One region of the Xanthobacter sediminis genome, then DNA from elsewhere that is predicted to be linked to it. Evidence: riboswitches for the same ligand, from Rfam matches in the RefSeq annotation. Region 1 holds a riboswitch; each other region holds the start of a gene.
The links. Region 1 has a riboswitch for cobalamin ahead of V5F61_RS15335 (TonB-dependent receptor plug domain-containing protein). Riboswitches for the same ligand answer to the same signal wherever they lie in the genome.
Positions count from the first base shown of each region.

Region 2: another riboswitch for cobalamin. It lies ahead of V5F61_RS01085 (ribonucleoside-diphosphate reductase subunit alpha); the one in region 1 lies ahead of V5F61_RS15335 (TonB-dependent receptor plug domain-containing protein).
Region 3: another riboswitch for cobalamin. It lies ahead of V5F61_RS17360 (CbtB domain-containing protein); the one in region 1 lies ahead of V5F61_RS15335 (TonB-dependent receptor plug domain-containing protein).

Region 1 covers NZ_JBAFWH010000011.1:88,074-93,927, reverse strand. Annotated here, with positions in the region: gene V5F61_RS15345 (anhydro-N-acetylmuramic acid kinase) at 1-905, opposite strand, end outside; gene tyrS (tyrosine--tRNA ligase) at 1,038-2,282, shown strand; cobalamin riboswitch at 2,406-2,609, shown strand; gene V5F61_RS15335 (TonB-dependent receptor plug domain-containing protein) at 2,734-4,755, shown strand; gene V5F61_RS15330 (ABC transporter substrate-binding protein) at 4,769-5,725, shown strand; gene V5F61_RS15325 (FecCD family ABC transporter permease) at 5,725-5,854, shown strand, end outside.
Region 2 covers NZ_JBAFWH010000001.1:272,184-278,037, reverse strand. Annotated here, with positions in the region: gene metE (5-methyltetrahydropteroyltriglutamate--homocysteine S-methyltransferase) at 1-1,694, shown strand, start outside; cobalamin riboswitch at 1,815-2,009, shown strand; gene V5F61_RS01085 (ribonucleoside-diphosphate reductase subunit alpha) at 2,116-4,968, shown strand; gene V5F61_RS01080 (ribonucleotide-diphosphate reductase subunit beta) at 4,989-5,854, shown strand, end outside.
Region 3 covers NZ_JBAFWH010000015.1:42,678-48,531, forward strand. Annotated here, with positions in the region: gene V5F61_RS17335 (cobyrinate a,c-diamide synthase) at 1-313, shown strand, start outside; gene cobA (uroporphyrinogen-III C-methyltransferase) at 310-1,044, shown strand; gene cobF (precorrin-6A synthase (deacetylating)) at 1,037-1,771, shown strand; gene V5F61_RS17350 (hypothetical protein) at 1,750-2,409, opposite strand; gene V5F61_RS17355 (CbtA family protein) at 2,651-3,403, opposite strand; gene V5F61_RS17360 (CbtB domain-containing protein) at 3,414-3,623, opposite strand; adenosylcobalamin (AdoCbl) riboswitch at 3,625-3,779, opposite strand; gene V5F61_RS17365 (histidine phosphatase family protein) at 3,846-4,421, shown strand; gene V5F61_RS17370 (methyl-accepting chemotaxis protein) at 4,533-5,854, opposite strand, start outside.

The sequences.
Region 1 (5,854 bases):
CGCGCGCCGCCGCCGGCCACGATCCAGCGCCGGGGCGGCGCCGGCAACAGTGGCACCACCGCAGCGATGCTGGCCGCCGTCAGCGCGGTGAGGGTCGCCGCGCCGTCCTCCACGCTCAGGGCAGCGAGCCCCATGCGGGCTGCCGCATGTTCCCGGAAAGCATTGCGATCCAGCGATTTGGGCGGGGCCTCCCGGAAGAAGGGATGGTCCAGTACGGCGGCCACCGCCGCCGCGTCCACCCGCCCGCGCGCGGCGGCGGCGCCGTCAGCGTCGAAGGGTCGACCGGTGCGGGACATCATGAAATCATCCAGAAGGGCGTTGCCCGGCCCGGTGTCGCAGGCGACGGGCGGTGCCGCGCCGTCGATCACCGTGACGTTCGCCACCCCACCCACGTTCAGCACCGCCAGCGGGCGCGGCCCGCCGATGCCGGCGGCGAGGGCCGCATGGAACACGGGCACCAGCGGCGCGCCCTGCCCCCCCGCCGCCACGTCGGCGGCGCGGAAGTCGGCGACCACGGGCACGCCGAGCGACGCCGCGAGCCGTGCCCCCTCCCCGATCTGCACGGTGAGCCGCGCATCCGGCCGGTGCAGCACCGTCTGGCCGTGGAAGCCCACGAGGTCAATATCGCCGGCCGAAAGGCGCAGCGGCACCAGCAGCGCGCGCACCGCCTCGGCATGGAGATCGGTGATGCGCCGTTCCGCCGGCGCCAGCGCCCCCGGCCGGTCGGTGCGGGCGTTCACACCCCGCGCATCGGCCATGGCCTGTTCCAGCAGGGCGCGGGTTTCGAGATCGTAGGGCACGGTCAGCGACGGCCCGAGCCAGGAGATGGCCTCCCCATCGGTGTCGATGAGGGCGGCGTCGATGCCGTCCATGGAGGTGCCGCTCATCAGCCCGACGACGCGCATGCCGTGCTTCCTCTCCCGCTTCGGTACCGGGCATGCCACGGGGGCGCCCTCCCCCCATGCAATCCGGCGCCGGACCTGATACACCACGCTTCCTTTCCGCGCGCGTAACGCGCCTCCAACCGACTGATCGCGATGACCACCTTCCGTTCCGATTTCCTGCGCACGCTCGACGCGCGCGGCTACATCCACCAGTGCTCGGACCTCGAGCGCCTCGATGCCAAGGCCGCGGAAGGGCCCATCACCGCCTATATCGGCTTCGATGCCACCGCCTCCAGCCTGCACGCGGGGCACCTGCTCTCCATCATGATGCTGCGCACCCTGCAGCGCACGGGGCACAACCCCATCGCCCTCATGGGCGGCGGCACCACCAAGATCGGCGACCCGTCCGGCAAGGACACCCAGCGCAAGATGCTCACCGACGAGCAGATTAACGCGAACATCGCGTCCATCCGCAAGGTGTTCGCCCGCTTCCTCGATTTCGAGGCGGGCGCCGTGATGGCCAACAACGCGGACTGGCTGGACGAGCTGAAGTACATTCCCCTGCTGCGGGAGGTGGGGCCGCACTTCACCATCAACCGCATGCTCACGTTCGATTCGGTGAAGCTGCGCCTGGACCGCGAGCAGCCGCTCACTTTCCTCGAATTCAACTACATGATCCTGCAGGCCTATGACTTCGTGGAGCTTTCCAAGCGCCACGGCTGCATCCTGCAGATGGGCGGCTCCGACCAGTGGGGCAACATCGTCAACGGCATGGAGCTGGGCCGGCGCATGCATGGGGCCGACCTTTTCGCCCTCACCACGCCGCTGCTCACCACCTCTTCCGGCGCCAAGATGGGCAAGACCGCCGGCGGCGCGGTGTGGCTCGATGCCGAGCTGCTCGCGCCTTACGAATACTGGCAGTACTGGCGCAATGCCGGCGACGCCGACGTGGAGCGCTTCCTGAAGCTGTTCACCGAGCTGCCGCTGGACGAGATCGCCCGCCTCGCCGCCCTGAAGGACCAGGAAATCAACATCGCCAAGGAGGTGCTCGCCACCGAGGCGACCACCCTGCTGCATGGCCGCGCCGCCGCCGAGCAGGCGCGGGAGACCGCGCGCGCCACCTTCGAGGAGGGTGCGCTGGCGGTGAACCTGCCCACGGTGGACGTGCCCGCCGCGCAGCTCGAGGCCGGCCTGGGGGTCGCCAACGCCTTCGTGCTGGCGGGGCTCGTCGCCTCCACCAGCGAGGCGCGCCGCCAGATCAAGGGCGGTGGGCTGAAGGTGAACGACGCCGCCGTGACCGACGAAAAGGCCGCGCTTACCCCCGCCGCGCTCACCGCCGAGGGCGTCATCAAGCTCTCCCTCGGCAAGAAGAAGCACGTGCTGCTGAAGCCGGTGTGAACGCGCCTGCCGCCGGCCCCGGCCGGGGCCGGCGGTGATGCCGCGGCGCAACAGTCGCCACGTATAAGGAATTGTGGCGGAAGGGGCGCGGAAGCGGGGCATTGACGTGCCGACAACCCCTCGCCTAGGTTGCGGCTTGACGGTATTCCTCCCAGAGGAATCAAAAGGGAATGCGGTGCGGGCGCGAAGCGCCCCATTCCGCAGCTGCCCCCGCAACTGTAAGCGGCGAGCCCTTCGCCGAAACGCCACTGGGCACTCGGGGCCTGGGAAGGCGGCGAAGGGCGATGACCCGCGAGCCAGGAGACCTGCCGTCGATCCGTGGTCACACGCGGGCTCATCGGGCGGGGTGTTCCGGTGGCGGGCTGGTTCGCGGCGCGCGGCCTTTAGGGCGGCGCGGTGCTCGGGCCCTCGTTCGCGGTGACGTGCCACTGGCGTCCCGCCCGAGGTCCGCATGTCCGCCGTCCCGCCTTCAGCCATCGCCTTTTCCGGCCACCTGCGCCGTATCGCCCCGCTCTCCTTCTCCGCGAGCCTCGTCGCCCTCCTGGCGGCGACTCCGGCGCTCGCCCAATCGGCGGGCGGCGCCCAGGCCGACGGCAGCCAGATCGAGCTTCCAGACGTGGTGGTGAGCGCCACCACCATTCCCACGCCCGCGAACGAGGTGGCGAGCTCCGTCACCGTCATCACCCGCCAGGAGCTGGACGAGACCCAGCGCCGCGACGTGCCGGACGCGCTGCAGTCGGTGCCCGGCCTCAATGTGGTGCAGACGGGCGGGCCCGGCGGCTCCACCTCCGTCTTCATGCGCGGCACCAATTCCAACCAGACCAAGATCCTGCTCGACGGCATCGACCTCGGCGACCCCTCCAGCGCCAACGGGGCCTTCGACCTCAGCACCCTCTACACCAACGATTTCGCCCGCATGGAGGTGCTGCGCGGCCCGCAGAGCGGCCTCTACGGCTCGGATGCCATCGGCGGCGTCATCTCCATGACCACCGAGCGCGGCTCGGGCCCGGCCAAGGCCGCCGGATACCTGGAGGCGGGCGCGCTCGGCACCTTCAACCAGGTCGGAAGCCTCACCGGCGGCTACAACGACAATATCGGCTATGCCTTCAATGTCGGCCACTTCGCCTCCACCGCGATCCCGGTGACGCCGCAGAACATCCTGCTTCCCGGCGAGGTGGCGAACAACAACAACTCCGACAACTGGACCTATTCCGGCCGCCTCGACGCCGACATCAACGACGCCTTCTCGGTGAACCTCGTCGCCCGCTACATCCAGACCCAGCTCGCCTACACCTCCGACCTCTACAATTACGCGACCTATACCGGCTATCCCGCGCCCATGCAGGACACCGGCTACGGCAAGTATTTCATCGGCAAGGCGGAAGGGCTGTGGAAGGCGCTCGACGACAAGCTGGTGAGCACTTTTGGCGTCTCCGCCACCGACTACCAGCGCGACAATGCCAGCCCCTATCCGGACAATGTGAGCGCCTATGACGGCGACCGGCAGACCTATTACTGGCGCTCCAACTACACCTTCATGCCCGGCCAGAGCATCCTCCTGGGCGTGGAGCGCTACAACGAGAGCATGACCAGCGAGAGCGCGTGGTCGAGCATGGACGCCAGCACCGGCGACACCGCCGGCTATGCCCAGCTCCAGTCCACCTTGTTCGAGCGCCTCTTCCTCGCCGCCAACGTGCGCTACGACAGCAATGACGACTTCGGCGACCACACCACCTGGCGCCTCGCCCCGGCGCTCCTGTTCCCGGAGACCGGCACCAAGCTGAAGGTCACCTATGGCACCGGCTTCAAGGCGCCCACCCTCTACCAGCTCTATGCCCCCTCGGGCGGCAACCCCGACCTTCAGCCGGAGGAAAGCACCGGCTGGGACGCCGGCTTCGAGCAGGCCCTGTGGCAGGACCGCGTGAGCTTCGGCGCCACCTATTTCAGCAACGACATCACGAACCTGATCAATTCGGTCCAGGTTTCCACCTATGTCTGGAGCAACTCCAACATCGCCAGCGTCACCACGGACGGCTGGGAAGCCTTCGTGGCCGTGAAGGTCACCGACAATCTCTCCGTGCGCGCGGACTACACCTATACCGACACCGTCGGCCACCCCGAGGACGGGGTTTCGCCCGGCTCCTGCGCGCCCACGGGCATCGACACCTGCACGCCCCTGCGCCGCCCGAAGAACAAGGTGTCGCTGGCGGTCAACTGGCAGCCGGTGGAGCCGCTCACCCTCACCGCCACCCTGGTGTATCTCTCCGACTGGTGGGACATCGACCGCACCACCTATGCCTTCGTGGAGCAGCCCGGCTACACCATCTTCAACGTGGCGGCGAACTACACCGTCAACCAGAACGTCAAGATCTTCGGGCGCATCGACAATCTGTTCGATGAAACCTACGAGAACCCCAACGGCTATCTGGCCCCCGGCATGTCCGCCTACGCCGGCCTGAAGCTCACCTACTGAGGACCGACGACCCGTGAAGCGCGCCTCCCCCCCTCCCCTTTCCGCCGCCGGCTTGGCCGGCCGGGGGGGAGCGCGCCGCATCCTGGCGGCGGCGGTGATCGCTGCCGCTGCGCTCGCCCCGGCGCTTTGCGCGCCGGCGCGGGCGGCCGGGCCGGAAGCCGCAGCCCCGCCCCGCCGCATCGTCTCGCTGAACCTCTGCGCCGACGAGCTGGCGCTGCGCCTCGCGCCCAAAGGCAGCGTCATTTCCGTCACCAGCCTCGCGGCCGATCCGGTGAGTTCCACGGTGACGGACCTCGCCGCCGGCATCCCGGTCAACCGGGGCCTCGCGGAAGAAGTGGTGCCGCTGGCGCCCGACCTCGTGCTCGCCGGCGCCTTCACCACACGCAGCACGGTGGCGCTGCTGCAGCGCTTCGGCATTCCGGTGATGGAGCTCACCATTCCCGCGAACCTGGAGGAGGGCTATGCGCAGATCCGCGCCGTGGCGGCCCGCCTCGGCGTGCCCGAGAAGGGCGAGGAGATGGTGCGGGAGATCCAGGACACCCTCGCCGCCGCCCCGCCGCCGCCCCACCCGGCCCCGCGCACTGTGGTGCTGCGCCCCAACGGCTTCACGGTCGGCCGCGACAGCCTGCCCGATGACCTCATGCGCCGGGCGGGGCTCGACAACGTGGCCGCCCGCCTCTCCCCCGACAAGCTCGGCCAGCTCTCCCTGGAGGAGATCCTTGCTGCCCGGCCAGACGTGCTGGTGGTGGATGACGAGCCCGGCGCGCCGCCCTCCCTCGCGCGGGAGATGATGCGCCACCCCGCCATCACCGAGGCGCTGGCGCACTGGCGCATCGCGCCCATGCCGCTGCGGCTGTGGGCCTGCGTGGGGCCGCAGCTCGGCGAAGCCTTCACGCGCCTGTCGAAGGCGGCCCATGCCGCGGCGCCGTCCGGCATCGCCGCCATGCCCGCCCCCACGCGGACACCCTGATGGACGACACCTTCGCGGAACCCGCTGCTTTGCCCCAGCCGCTGCTGCTGGCGCTGCTCTCGGTGCTGGCGCTGGCGCTGTTCGCGGTCTCGCTCGCCATCGGCTATGCCCCCATCGACTGGGGCGCCG
Region 2 (5,854 bases), on a different contig from region 1:
CCAACGGCGCGGAATGGGTGCAGGTGGACGAGCCCTGCCTGGTGCTCGACCTCGACGAGGCCACCCGTGACGCCCTGCGCCGCGCCTACGGCGCCTTCGCCCGCGCGCTGCCCAGCCTCAAGATCATGCTCGCCACCTATTTCGGCGCGCTCGACGACAATCTGGACACGGCTCTTTCCCTGCCGGTGGCGGGCCTGCACCTCGATCTCTCCCGCGCACCGGAACAGCTCGAAACGGTGGCGGCGCGGGCGCCGAAGGGCCTCGTGCTCTCGCTCGGCGCCGTCGACGGGCGCAACATCTGGCGGGCGGATCTGCCGGCCCTGGTGGAGCGCCTGAAGGATGTGGTGGCGCGGCGCGGCACCGATCATGTCCAGATCGCGCCCTCCTGCTCGCTCCTCCATGTCCCCATCGATCTGGACCAGGAGACCGATCTCGACCCGGAGCTCAAGTCCTGGCTGTCCTTCTCGCTGCAGAAGATGGACGAGCTGCGCGTGCTCGCCGCCGCGCTCTCCGGCGCGCGCGACGAGGTGAAGGTCGCGCTCGAGGCTTCCGCCGCGGCCGCCGCGACGCGACGCGCCTCGCCCAAGGTGCACAATGCCGCCGTCGCCTCCCGCATCGCCATGGTCACGGACGAAATGGCGCGCCGGAAGAATTCCTTCGCCGCGCGCGCCGAGCTGCAGCGGCGGCGCTTCGGCCTGCCGGCTTTTCCCACCACCACCATCGGCTCCTTCCCGCAGACGGAGGAGGTGCGCAAGGCCCGCGCCGCCCATGCCAAGGGCGCGCTCGACGACGGCGCCTACGCCGCCTTCCTGCGCGAGGAGACGGCGCGGGCGGTGCGCTGGCAGGAGGAGATCGGCCTCGACGTGCTGGTCCATGGCGAGTTCGAGCGCAACGACATGGTGCAGTATTTCGGCGAGCAGCTTTCCGGCTTCGCCTTCACCAGGCACGGCTGGGTGCAGAGCTACGGCTCGCGCTATGTGCGCCCGCCGATCCTGTTCGGCGATGTCTCCCGCCCCGCGCCCATGACGGTGGCGTGGTGGCGCTACGCCCAGTCGCTCACGCGGAGGCCCCTCAAGGGCATGCTCACCGGCCCGGTGACCATCCTCAACTGGTCGTTCGTGCGTGACGACATCCCCCGTGCCGCCGCCTGCCGGCAGATCGCCCTCGCCATCCGCGACGAGGTCGAGGACCTGGAGCGGGCGGGCGCTGCCATGATCCAGATCGACGAGGCCGCCCTGCGCGAGGGGCTGCCGCTGCGCCGCGGGCAGTGGGGCGCGTATCTCGCCTGGGCGGTGGAGTGCTTCCGCCTGTGCGCCTCGGGCGTCGCCGACGAGACGCAGATCCACACCCACATGTGCTACTCGGAGTTCAACGACATCATCGACGCCATCGCCGCCATGGACGCGGACGTCATCTCCATCGAGACCTCGCGCTCGAAGATGGAGCTGCTCGATGCCTTCAAGACCTACAAGTATCCCAACGAGATCGGCCCCGGCGTCTATGACATCCACTCCCCGCGCGTGCCCTCGGTGGCGGAGATGACGGAGCTGCTCGCCCTCGCCCGCCGCCGGCTCGACGACACGCAGATCTGGATCAACCCGGACTGCGGCCTGAAGACCCGCAGGTGGGAGGAGGTGCGCCCTGCCCTCGCCAACATGGTGGCCGCAGCCCAGGCCCTGCGCGCCGCGGGCTGACCCTCCGCTCCAGCCCGAAGCCACCGCCAGCAAGCCCTGCCGGCGGTGGCGCCTTTTCCACAAGACGTGGCGAGCAGGGGATAGCCCCCGCCAAATATTGACAGCAGTCGACTAAGTGGCGCTACATGTTGTGGTCACGGTCTCTCGACTCGAAAGAGCGAGAGCCAAGAGGGAAACCGGTGCGATGCCGGTGCTGCCCCCGCAACTGTAAGCGGCGAGCCGAGGTCCACGCATGTCACTGGGCGCAAGCCCGGGAAGGCGGACCGCTGGCGACGACCCGCGAGCCAGGAGACCTGCCGTGACACCGCTATCGTCCTCGGGCGGGGTGTCCCGGTGGATCGCATCTTCGGCGCGGCGGCATCGCGCGCGCCCGTTTGCGACCGCTTGGCCTTTGCTTCCAACGCATTGGGGTTCAAGGCGCATGTCCCTTTCCATCCAGACCGGCCAGCCCGTCGCCGCGGCCCTGCCGGCGAGCCTTCCCCCGGCCCCGCGCGCGGCCGAGCCGGGCTACCAGGTGATCCGCCGCAACGGCGCGGTGACACCGTTCGACGCCGCCAAGATAGCGGTGGCGCTCACCAAGGCGTTCCTGGCGGTGGAAGGCGGGCGGGCCGCCGCCTCCCGCCGGGTGCACGAGATCGTCTCCGCCCTGACCGAGCAGGTGATGGCAGGCCTCACCCGCCGGGCCGATGCCGGCCGCACCTTCCATATCGAGGACGTCCAGGACCAGGTGGAGCTGGCCCTGATGCGCGGCGAGCACCACAAGGTGGCCCGCGCCTATGTGCTCTATCGCGAGGAGCGGGCGAAGGAGCGCGCCGCCGCGCAGGTCGCGAAGGCGCAGGCGGGAACCGCACCCGCGCTGCGGATGCGGGCCGCCGACGGCACGCTCGCGCCGCTCGACGCGGCCCGGCTCGAAGCCCTGATCCGCGAGGCCTGCGCCGGGCTCGAAGGGGTGGCGGCAGAGCCGATCCTCGCGGAAACGCAGCGCAATCTCTATGACGGCATCTCACGGGAAGAGCTGGCCCAGGCGCCCATCCTCGCCGCCCGCACGCTGATCGAGACCGAGCCCGGCTATGCCAAGGTCTCGGCCCGCCTGCTCACCGACAGCCTGCGGCGCGAGGCGCTCTCCTTCGTGCATGGCCGGCCCGACGAGGCGACCCAGGCGGAGATGGCGGAGCGCTACGCCGAATACTTTTCCGCCTATGTGGAAGCCGGCATCTCCGCCGATCTGCTCGACCCGGAGCTCGGCCGCTTCGACCTCGCGCGCCTTGCCGCCGCGCTCAAGCCGGAGCGAGACCTTCAGTTCGACTACCTCGGCCTCCAGACTCTCTACGACCGTTACTTCCTGCATGCGGGCGGAAAGCGGTTCGAGCTGCCGCAGGCCTTCTTCATGCGGGTGGCCATGGGCCTTGCCCTGCGCGAGATCGACCGGGAGGGGCGGGCGATCGAATTCTACGATCTCCTGTCCTCCTTCGATTTCATGGCCTCGACGCCCACCCTGTTCAACGCCGGCACCCTGCGCCCGCAGCTTTCCTCCTGCTTCCTCACCACCGTTGCCGACGATCTCGAAGGCATCTTCAAAGCCATCAAGGACAATGCCCTTCTCGCCAAGTATTCCGGCGGACTTGGCAATGACTGGACACAGGTGCGCGGTCTCGGCGCGCACATCAAGGGCACGAATGGCGAGAGCCAGGGTGTCGTTCCCTTCCTGAAGGTGGCGAACGACACCGCCATTGCCGTCAACCAGGGCGGAAAGCGCAAGGGCGCGGTGTGCGCTTACCTGGAGACATGGCATATCGACATCGAGGAATTCCTCGATCTTCGCAAGAACACAGGCGACGACCGCCGCCGCACCCACGACATGAACACCGCCAACTGGGTGCCGGACCTCTTCATGGAGCGGGTCGAGGCGGGCGCCGAATGGACCCTCTTCTCGCCCGACGAGGTGCCCGAGCTGCACGACCTCTACGGAAGGCCCTTCAAGGCCGCCTACGAGGCCTGTGAGGCCAAGGCGGATCGGGGGGAGATGCGGGTGTGGCGCCGGGTGAAGGCGGTGGACCTGTGGCGGCGCATGCTGACCATGCTGTTCGAGACGGGGCACCCCTGGATCACCTTCAAGGACCCCTGCAACCTGCGCTCGCCCCAGCAGCACGCCGGGGTGGTGCACTCCTCGAACCTGTGCACCGAGATCACGCTGAACACCAGCGCCGACGAGGTGGCGGTGTGCAACCTCGGCTCGGTCAACCTCGCGGCCCATGTGAGCGCGGCGGGCCTCGACCTCGACCGTCTGCGGCGCACCGTCTCCACGGCCATGCGGATGCTGGACAATGTGGTGGACATCAACTTCTACACCGTCCCGGAAGCGCGCCGCTCCAACCTGCGGCACCGGCCGGTGGGCCTGGGGCTGATGGGCTTCCAGGACGCGCTGGAGGCGCTGAGCCTGCCCACCGCGTCGGAAGCGGCGGTGGCGTTCGCGGACACCTCCATGGAGGCGCTGAGCCATTTCGCCATTTCCGCCTCGGTGGACCTCGCCGCCGAGCGCGGGCGCTATGCCTCGTTCGAGGGCTCGCTGTGGTCGCGGGGCATCCTGCCCATCGACAGCCTCGGCCTGCTGGAGGACGCGCGGGAGGGGAACATCGTCCTCGACCGTTCCTCCACCCTCGACTGGGAGGCCCTGCGCGCCCGCGTGGTGACCACCGGCATGCGCAACTCCAATGTCATGGCCATCGCCCCCACCGCCACCATCTCCAATATCGTCGGCGTCTCCCAGTCCATCGAGCCGGCCTACAGCCAGCTTTATGTAAAGGCCAACATGTCCGGCGACTTCACGGTGGTGAACGCCAATCTCGTGCGGGACCTGAAGGCCCGCGGCCTGTGGGACGAGGTGATGATCTCCGATCTCAAGTATTACGACGGCATGGTGAGCGCCATCGACCGCGTGCCGGAAGACCTGAAGGCGCTCTACGCCACCGCGTTCGAGATCGCGCCGGAATGGCTCATCCGCGCCGCCGCGCGACGCCAGAAGTGGATCGATCAGGCCCAGTCGCTGAACCTCTACATGGCCGAGCCCTCGGGCCGGAAGCTGGACGAGGCCTATCGCCTCGCGTGGCGGCTGGGGCTGAAGACCACCTATTACCTGCGCGCCCGCTCGGCCACCCATGTGGAGAAATCCACGCTGCGCGGCACCGACGGCAAGCTCAACGCCGTCGCCCCCATCCTGGCGGAGGGGCCGAGCGCCTGCTCCATCGCAGATCCCACCTGCGAGGCCTGCCAGTGAACGCGGGAGAAGGCAGAACCATGCTCGACTGGTCCGAACCCGCCCCGGCACCACGCGCCGCGCCGCCCCTCCCCGCCATCGCCCGGTCGCCCATGGGCGGGGACGGCGCCGACACCACCGGCCTCGGCGCCATCGCGCGCGGTGCCGGCCGGGTGAGCGTGGACGAGAAGCGCATGCTCAACGCCCGCGCCGACGTGAACCAGATCCTGCCCATGAAATACGGCTGGGCCTGGGAGAAATACCTCGCCGCCTGCAACAACCACTGGATGCCGACTGAAGTGTCCATGCAGGCCGACATCGCCCTGTGGAAGTCGCGCGAGGGGCTCACAGAAGACGAGCGGCGCATGGTGAAGCGCAACCTCGGCTTCTTCGCCGCCTCGGAAAGCCTGGTGGCGAACAACATCGTGCTCGCCATCTACCGCCACCTCGCCAATCCCGAGTGCCGGCAATACCTGCTGCGGCAGGCATTCGAGGAGGCCGTGCACACCCACACCTTCCAGTACATCGTGGAGAGCCTCGGCCTCGACGAGGGCGAATTGTTCAACATGTACCGGGAGGTGCCCTCCATCACCGACAAGGCGGCCTGGGCGCTCGCCTACACGCAGAACCTCGCAGACCCCGCCTTCGCCACGGGCACGCCGGAGGCGGACCGTGCCTTCCTGCGGGATCTCGTGGCCTTCTACGTGGTGTTCGAGGGCATGTGGTTCTACACCGGCTTCGCGCAGATCCTCTCGCTGGGCCGGCGCAACAAGATGGTGGGCATCGCCGAGCAGTATCAATACATCCTGCGCGACGAGAGCATCCACCTCAACTTCGGCATCGACGTCATCAACCAGATCAAGGCAGAGAATCCGCATTTGTGGACGCCCGCCTTCCAGGAGGAGGT
Region 3 (5,854 bases), on a different contig from region 1:
CGGCGCCGCGCTCGTGGACCGGGAGGGCGCGAGCCACGCCATGGCGGGGCTGCTCGGGCTCGTCACCAGCTATGAGGCGCGCAGGCTTCATCTCGGCTACCGCCGGGCGGAGCTGCTGGCGCCAATGCCGGGGCTCGCGGCGGGCGCCGTTCTGCGCGGCCACGAGTTCCACTATTCGAGCATCCTCGCGCAGCCCGACGCGCCGCTCGCCCGTGTCGCGGATGCCGACGGCGCCACGGTGGCCGAGACCGGCTCGCGCCGCGGGGCCGTGAGCGGCACCTTCTTCCATTTGATCGCACAGGAGCGCCCGTGAGCGGCTTCGTCAGCTTCGTCGGCTCGGGCCCCGGTGACCCGGAGCTTCTCACCATCAAGGCCGCGGACCGCCTGAAGCGGGCGGACGCGGTGCTGTTCGACGACCTTTCGGCCGGGCCCATCCTCGCCTTCGCACGACCCGGCGCCGATCTGGTGGGGGTGGGCAAGCGCGCCGGGCGCCCCTCCCCCCGCCAGGACCACGTGAGCCGGCTTCTGGTGGATTATGCGCGGGCCGGCGGACGGGTGGTGCGGCTGAAATCCGGCGACGGGGGGCTGTTCGGCCGCCTGGAGGAGGAGCTGCTGGCGGTGCGGGCGGCCGGGATCGCCCACGAGATCGTGCCCGGCGTGCCCTCGCCCTGCGCGGCGGCCGCCGCCTGCGGCATTCCGCTGACGCGACGCCTCACCGCGCGGCGCGTGCAGTTCGTGACCGGGCACGACGCGGACGGCGGGCTGCCTGAAGATATCGATCTCGCCGCGCTGGCCGACCCCCGAGCCTGCACGGTGGTGTTCATGGGCCAGCGCACCTTCCCGGCCCTCGCCGCCGCGCTCCTGGCGCGCGGCCTGCCGGCCGACACCCCCGCTTTGCTGGCGGAAGCGGTGGGCACGCCGGAGCAGGCGCTCCAGCGCCTCACCGTCGCCACCCTGGCGGAGCGCCTTGCCGGCGCGGTGAGCCCCCGGCCGGCGCTCATCGTCTACGGCCCGCTCGCGGAACTGGGGGTGGGCTTTGACTGAGCTTTGGCTGGTCGGCATCGGCACCGGCAACCCGGACCACGTCACGCGCGAGGCCCAAAGGGCCCTACGCGACGCGGCTCTGATCCTCGTGCCCCGCAAGGGGCCGGACAAGGCCGACCTCGCGGACCTGCGCCGCGCCATCCTCAAGGATTGCGGCAGCACGGCGCCGGTGGCGGAGTTCGACATGCCCGTCCGCGACGAGAGCCTGCCCTATCTGGAGCGCGTCCGGCGCTGGCATGACGAGATCGCCGCCATATGGGCGCGTGCCATCGCCCAGGCGCGGCCCGAGGGCCCCGTGGCGCTGATGGTGTGGGGCGATCCGGGGCTCTACGACAGCACGTTGCGCATCGCATCGCGGCTCGATCCGCGCCCCCGCATCAAGGTGGTGCCGGGCATCTCGGCATTGCAGGCCCTCACGGCCGCACACGCCATCCCCTTCAACACCGTCAACGGCCCGGTCACCGTGACCACCGGCCGCCGCCTGCGCGATTTCGGCTGGCCGCAGGGCGCGGACACCATCGTGGTGATGCTGGACGGCGAATGCAGCTTCCAGGGGCTTGAGCCGGAGGGCCTCCACGTCTGGTGGGGCGCCTTCCTCGGCATGCCCGAGCAGGTTTTGGAGGCGGGCCCGCTGGCGCAGGCGGGCCCCCGCATCCTCGCCGCCCGCGCCGCTGCCCGCGCGCGGCACGGCTGGATCATGGATACCTATCTGCTGCGGCGCGGGTGAGCGCCCGGCCGGCGGAACAGCGCCGCCCCGGCAGCGCCCAGCGCCACCACCACCCCGCCGGCCGCAAGCAGGCTCGGCGGATGGCGGGCGATGTCCCGCCATTCCGGCATGATGACCTCGGCCGTGTTGAAGCTCTCGCTGCTGAACTGACAGATGACGTTGAAGGCGGCGTTACGCTCCAGCTCCCGCGTCATCTCCTGGTCGAGCTTCAGGGCCGCATCCTGCCGGCCCGGCATGTCCCGCATGTGCACGAGCAACGCGCGCAGCGCCGAAAGATAGGCGTGCATGCAGGCGTTGAAGGGGCTGTCCTCGTCGGCCACGCTGCCGGGCATCAGGCCCCACAGGCAATAGGTGCGCTGGAGCGCGGCGAAGTTCGCGAGCCGCCGGAAGGTGGGATCGGTCCGCATCTGGCTCTGCGCCGCGGCGCGGATGGCCGGCGCATAGCCCGCGATCACAGCCATCTCGCCATGGGTGAGGCCGGCGATCTCGAGCCCGCTCCGCTCGCCCTGCACCGTCTGCCGGTGGGCGTTGGCCGGAAGCGGCGCCAGCAGCGCCAGCCATGCCGGCACGAGCAACGCCAGCCGCCAGACGCACGCGCCGGAACGCCTTCCGCCCGCATCGGCTTCACTCTTCTTCATGCCGGGAGACGTCCAATCTCGCTTGAAGGGATCGAGAACGCGAGGGAGCCCATGCGGGCCACGGCCAGGACCCCGGGGGATGAATCATTTCCACCCGTGTGAAGGCCCGCACGTGCGCTGCGTGGATGGGGCGCGGCTTGCCGGGTTTGCACCAGAAGCGGGCACCAGCTCACGGCGATCGCGCAGGCCGTGAGCCGATAGTCCGCGGGCGGAGCCTCAACCTCCCCCAACCAGGAACACGCTATCGCGCGCCCGCCACGGGGGTGAGCCGCGCGGAGCCCGAGCCGGCATGAGCGAGGGTGCGTTCCGCCACGTACCCGAACAGCAGGCCCAGCGTCGTCCATATGATCGCCTGGAGGCCCAGGGAGGCGAGGCGGAACTGCCACAGCAGCGTGGCGGGGAACTGCTCGGGCACCTCGTTGACCGACGGCAGCGCGGCCTGGAGGAGCACCACGAGCAGCGCATAGGCGGCGACCCCGGCGAGCACGGCGTTCCAGGCGCCGAGCCCGGCGCGCAGCCGGCGGACGAGCGCCACCGAGGCGGAAGCGGCGACCAGCGAAGCCACCAGCATGGCGAAGTAGAGCTGGGTCCTGAGGCCGATGGTTTCCGGGTCGCCCACCGCCGGCGGATTGGGCGGATATTTCAGCCCCGGCACCAACACCAGCACGACGAAGCCGCCCAGCGCCAGAAGGCCCGCGGTCGCCCGCGGCGACAGGGTCGTCAGCCGGCCCTGGGAAAAGGCGAAGACCAGCGCGAACAGGCCGCCCAGGGCGGCGGAGAAGGTGACGACGCCCGTGAACAGGCCGACGCCGGCCTGCACTTCGCGGCTCACGAGCTCCGGCTCGGGCGCTTCGCCCTTCGCCTGGCCCGCGGCTTCCTCCAGTGCGATGGCGTGCGCCACCGGGGGTTCCCCGAACACCCGCGCGAACCCGAACGCGAGAAGTCCCGCGACCACGCCGACAAGCATGCCGCGCAGCAGGAGATTTCCGACCATGACGCGCTCCTCAGTGGCAGGGAAAGCCGAGGAGATGGCGCCCGTCGTGCACGAATTCGTGCACGTAGGACCCGGAAATGAGGGATGTGGCTCCCTCCTCCGCGCCGACGAAATAGATGGCGAGCAGGAGGATGAGACCAGCGAACACCGCCCACGGCAGGATCTCGCTCACCGGGATGGGAGCGGGGTGGACGGCAGGCTTCAGGACAAGATCAGACATGGCGCACTCCGGGGATGACGCGTCCCGCTGGGTGAATATGGTCGAGTGCGGATCAGATCTGACTTTCGGGACGACAATGAAGGCCCCGATCTACAGTGGCGCGACCGTGCCGGAATTTCACCGGCTTCCAATCGGCATTCGACGGCCCAAGCTAGGCGCCGGCACACCCGCGTGTCAACGGAATGTGGCATCGCGATGCCACGCCGTGGCATTTTGCATGGCATGCTACGCCTCACGCTCCTCAGCCACGCCCCCACCGCGGCCATGCGCCGGGCCGTCTTTCCGGCGGACGAGCCGGCAGAATCACAGACCCTGGCCGGCCTCGCGGGGCTGGCGGCGTGCCTGCCCCGCCACGACCGCGCGTTTACGAGCCCGGCCCTGCGCGCCCGGCAGACCACGGAGGCCCTTGGGATCGAGGCCGGGGCGGAGCCCGCCCTCGCGGATCTCGATCACGGCCCGTGGGCGGGGCACGGCATCGCCGACATCGCGGCATCCGAGCCTAAGGCCTTTGAAGCGTTCATGCGGGACGACATCCGCCCGCCCCAAGGCGGCGAGACCGTGGCGGCCCTCAAGGCGCGCCTCGCCGCATGGATGGAGCGCCAGAGCGGCGGGCGCGGGCACACGGTGGCGGTGACCCACGCGGCCGTGATCCGGTGCGCCGTCCTCCTCGCCCTGGAAGCGCCTGCCGCCGCCTTCTGGCGGATCGACGTGGAGCCGCTGAGCCTGACCGACCTGCGCTTCGACGGGCGGCGCTGGGCCTTGCGATCGCTCAACCGGAACCTCACGCGGGAGGCGTAGCGGCGCAGTCCGACGACACGACGCACCCTATTGCCGGAGCGGACCCGCCCCGCCGGGCGCCGACGCACGCCTGAGCGCGGCAGGATACGCGCGCGAGGCCCCCTTCTGCGGTCAGAGCTTGTAGGAGGTGCGGAACGCCCCCCAGTGGCGACCGGCGACGAAGATGGGCGCATCCACCTCGCGCATCATCACCACCTCGCCGCCCATCTGCCGGGCATAGACCTGCACCAGATAGGGCTTGGTGTTGCGCGCGGCCAGGAGGCCGGCGCGATCATCGAAGATGCGGCGGTTGCGGCTGTTGGCATTGTTCCACACAGGGTCGCCCGGCCGCTGCGGCTTGGAATAGCGGGCATTGTGCACCGGCAGATAGCCGTTGATGTCCACCGCCACGCAGAAGGCCAAGCTGCGGTCCTCTTCCACCATCGCCTCGATCAGCGTGGGCAGCAGTCGTTCGAGCAGCGGGAGGGAGGCGGTCTCCACCTGCTGGGGGTCGGAGCCCGGTACCGGCCGGTATTGGGTGTCGAACAGCTCCGGCTGCGAGATCAGCCTGTTCCGCAAGGCCTCCTCAAGGACGAGGCGCACCTTTTCGGCTCCCGCGCTGGCGCGGGCAATGGCGGGCGCCGCCTCCCTGGCGAGAGCAGCGAGGCGCGCCTTGACGGCCTCGTTCTCGCAATCATCGAAGGCCACATGGCAGCCGAGCGCGCTGATGCCCACCACCCGGCCGGCGAGAAGCCCCATGCCGCCCAGTTCCAGCCGCACCGGCGCGCCCACCACCGGCGCCGGAGAGAGCGCGGCGAGCAGCACCCCGCCCTGCGACAGGTCCAGCGTCTTCACGCTCTGGCTGGAGCCGGCGAAGCTGGCGCGGCCGTGGATCTCCACCGGCCAGCGCTCGAACCGGCGGCGATCGCCCATGGCGGTCTGCCGCAGCACGCTGAGGAGATGGCGGGCCATCTCCCGCACGCCGTCGGCCACCTGCGCGGTGCTGCGCTCGATCTCGGCGCCGGTTTCTGCGGCGGCGCCGGTGGCAGCGCTGATGGAAAGGGCACGCGACGCCACCGTCTCGGCAAAGCGCTCCACCCCCTCGGCGCTGCGGTGGATGTCGTCCATGGTGTCCGCCTGCCCGGCGACGGCATCGGCCACGCGGGCCGCCACCGGGCTGATCTCGGCGATGGTGGTGCCGATCCGGCCGATGGCCTGATCGCTGGCCTTCGCCGCGAGGGCGAGGCGCTCGATCTTCTGGGAGATGTCCTGCGTCGCCTTCTGGGTCTGGCCGGCCAGCGACTTCACCTCGTTCGCCACCACCGCGAAGCCCGCCCCCGCCGATCCCGCCCGCGCGGCCTCGATGGAGGCGTTCAGGGCCAGAAGATTGGTCTGGCGCGCGATGTCGGCGATCAGCGCGACGATGGCCTGGATCTGCGTGATGGCGCCGTGCA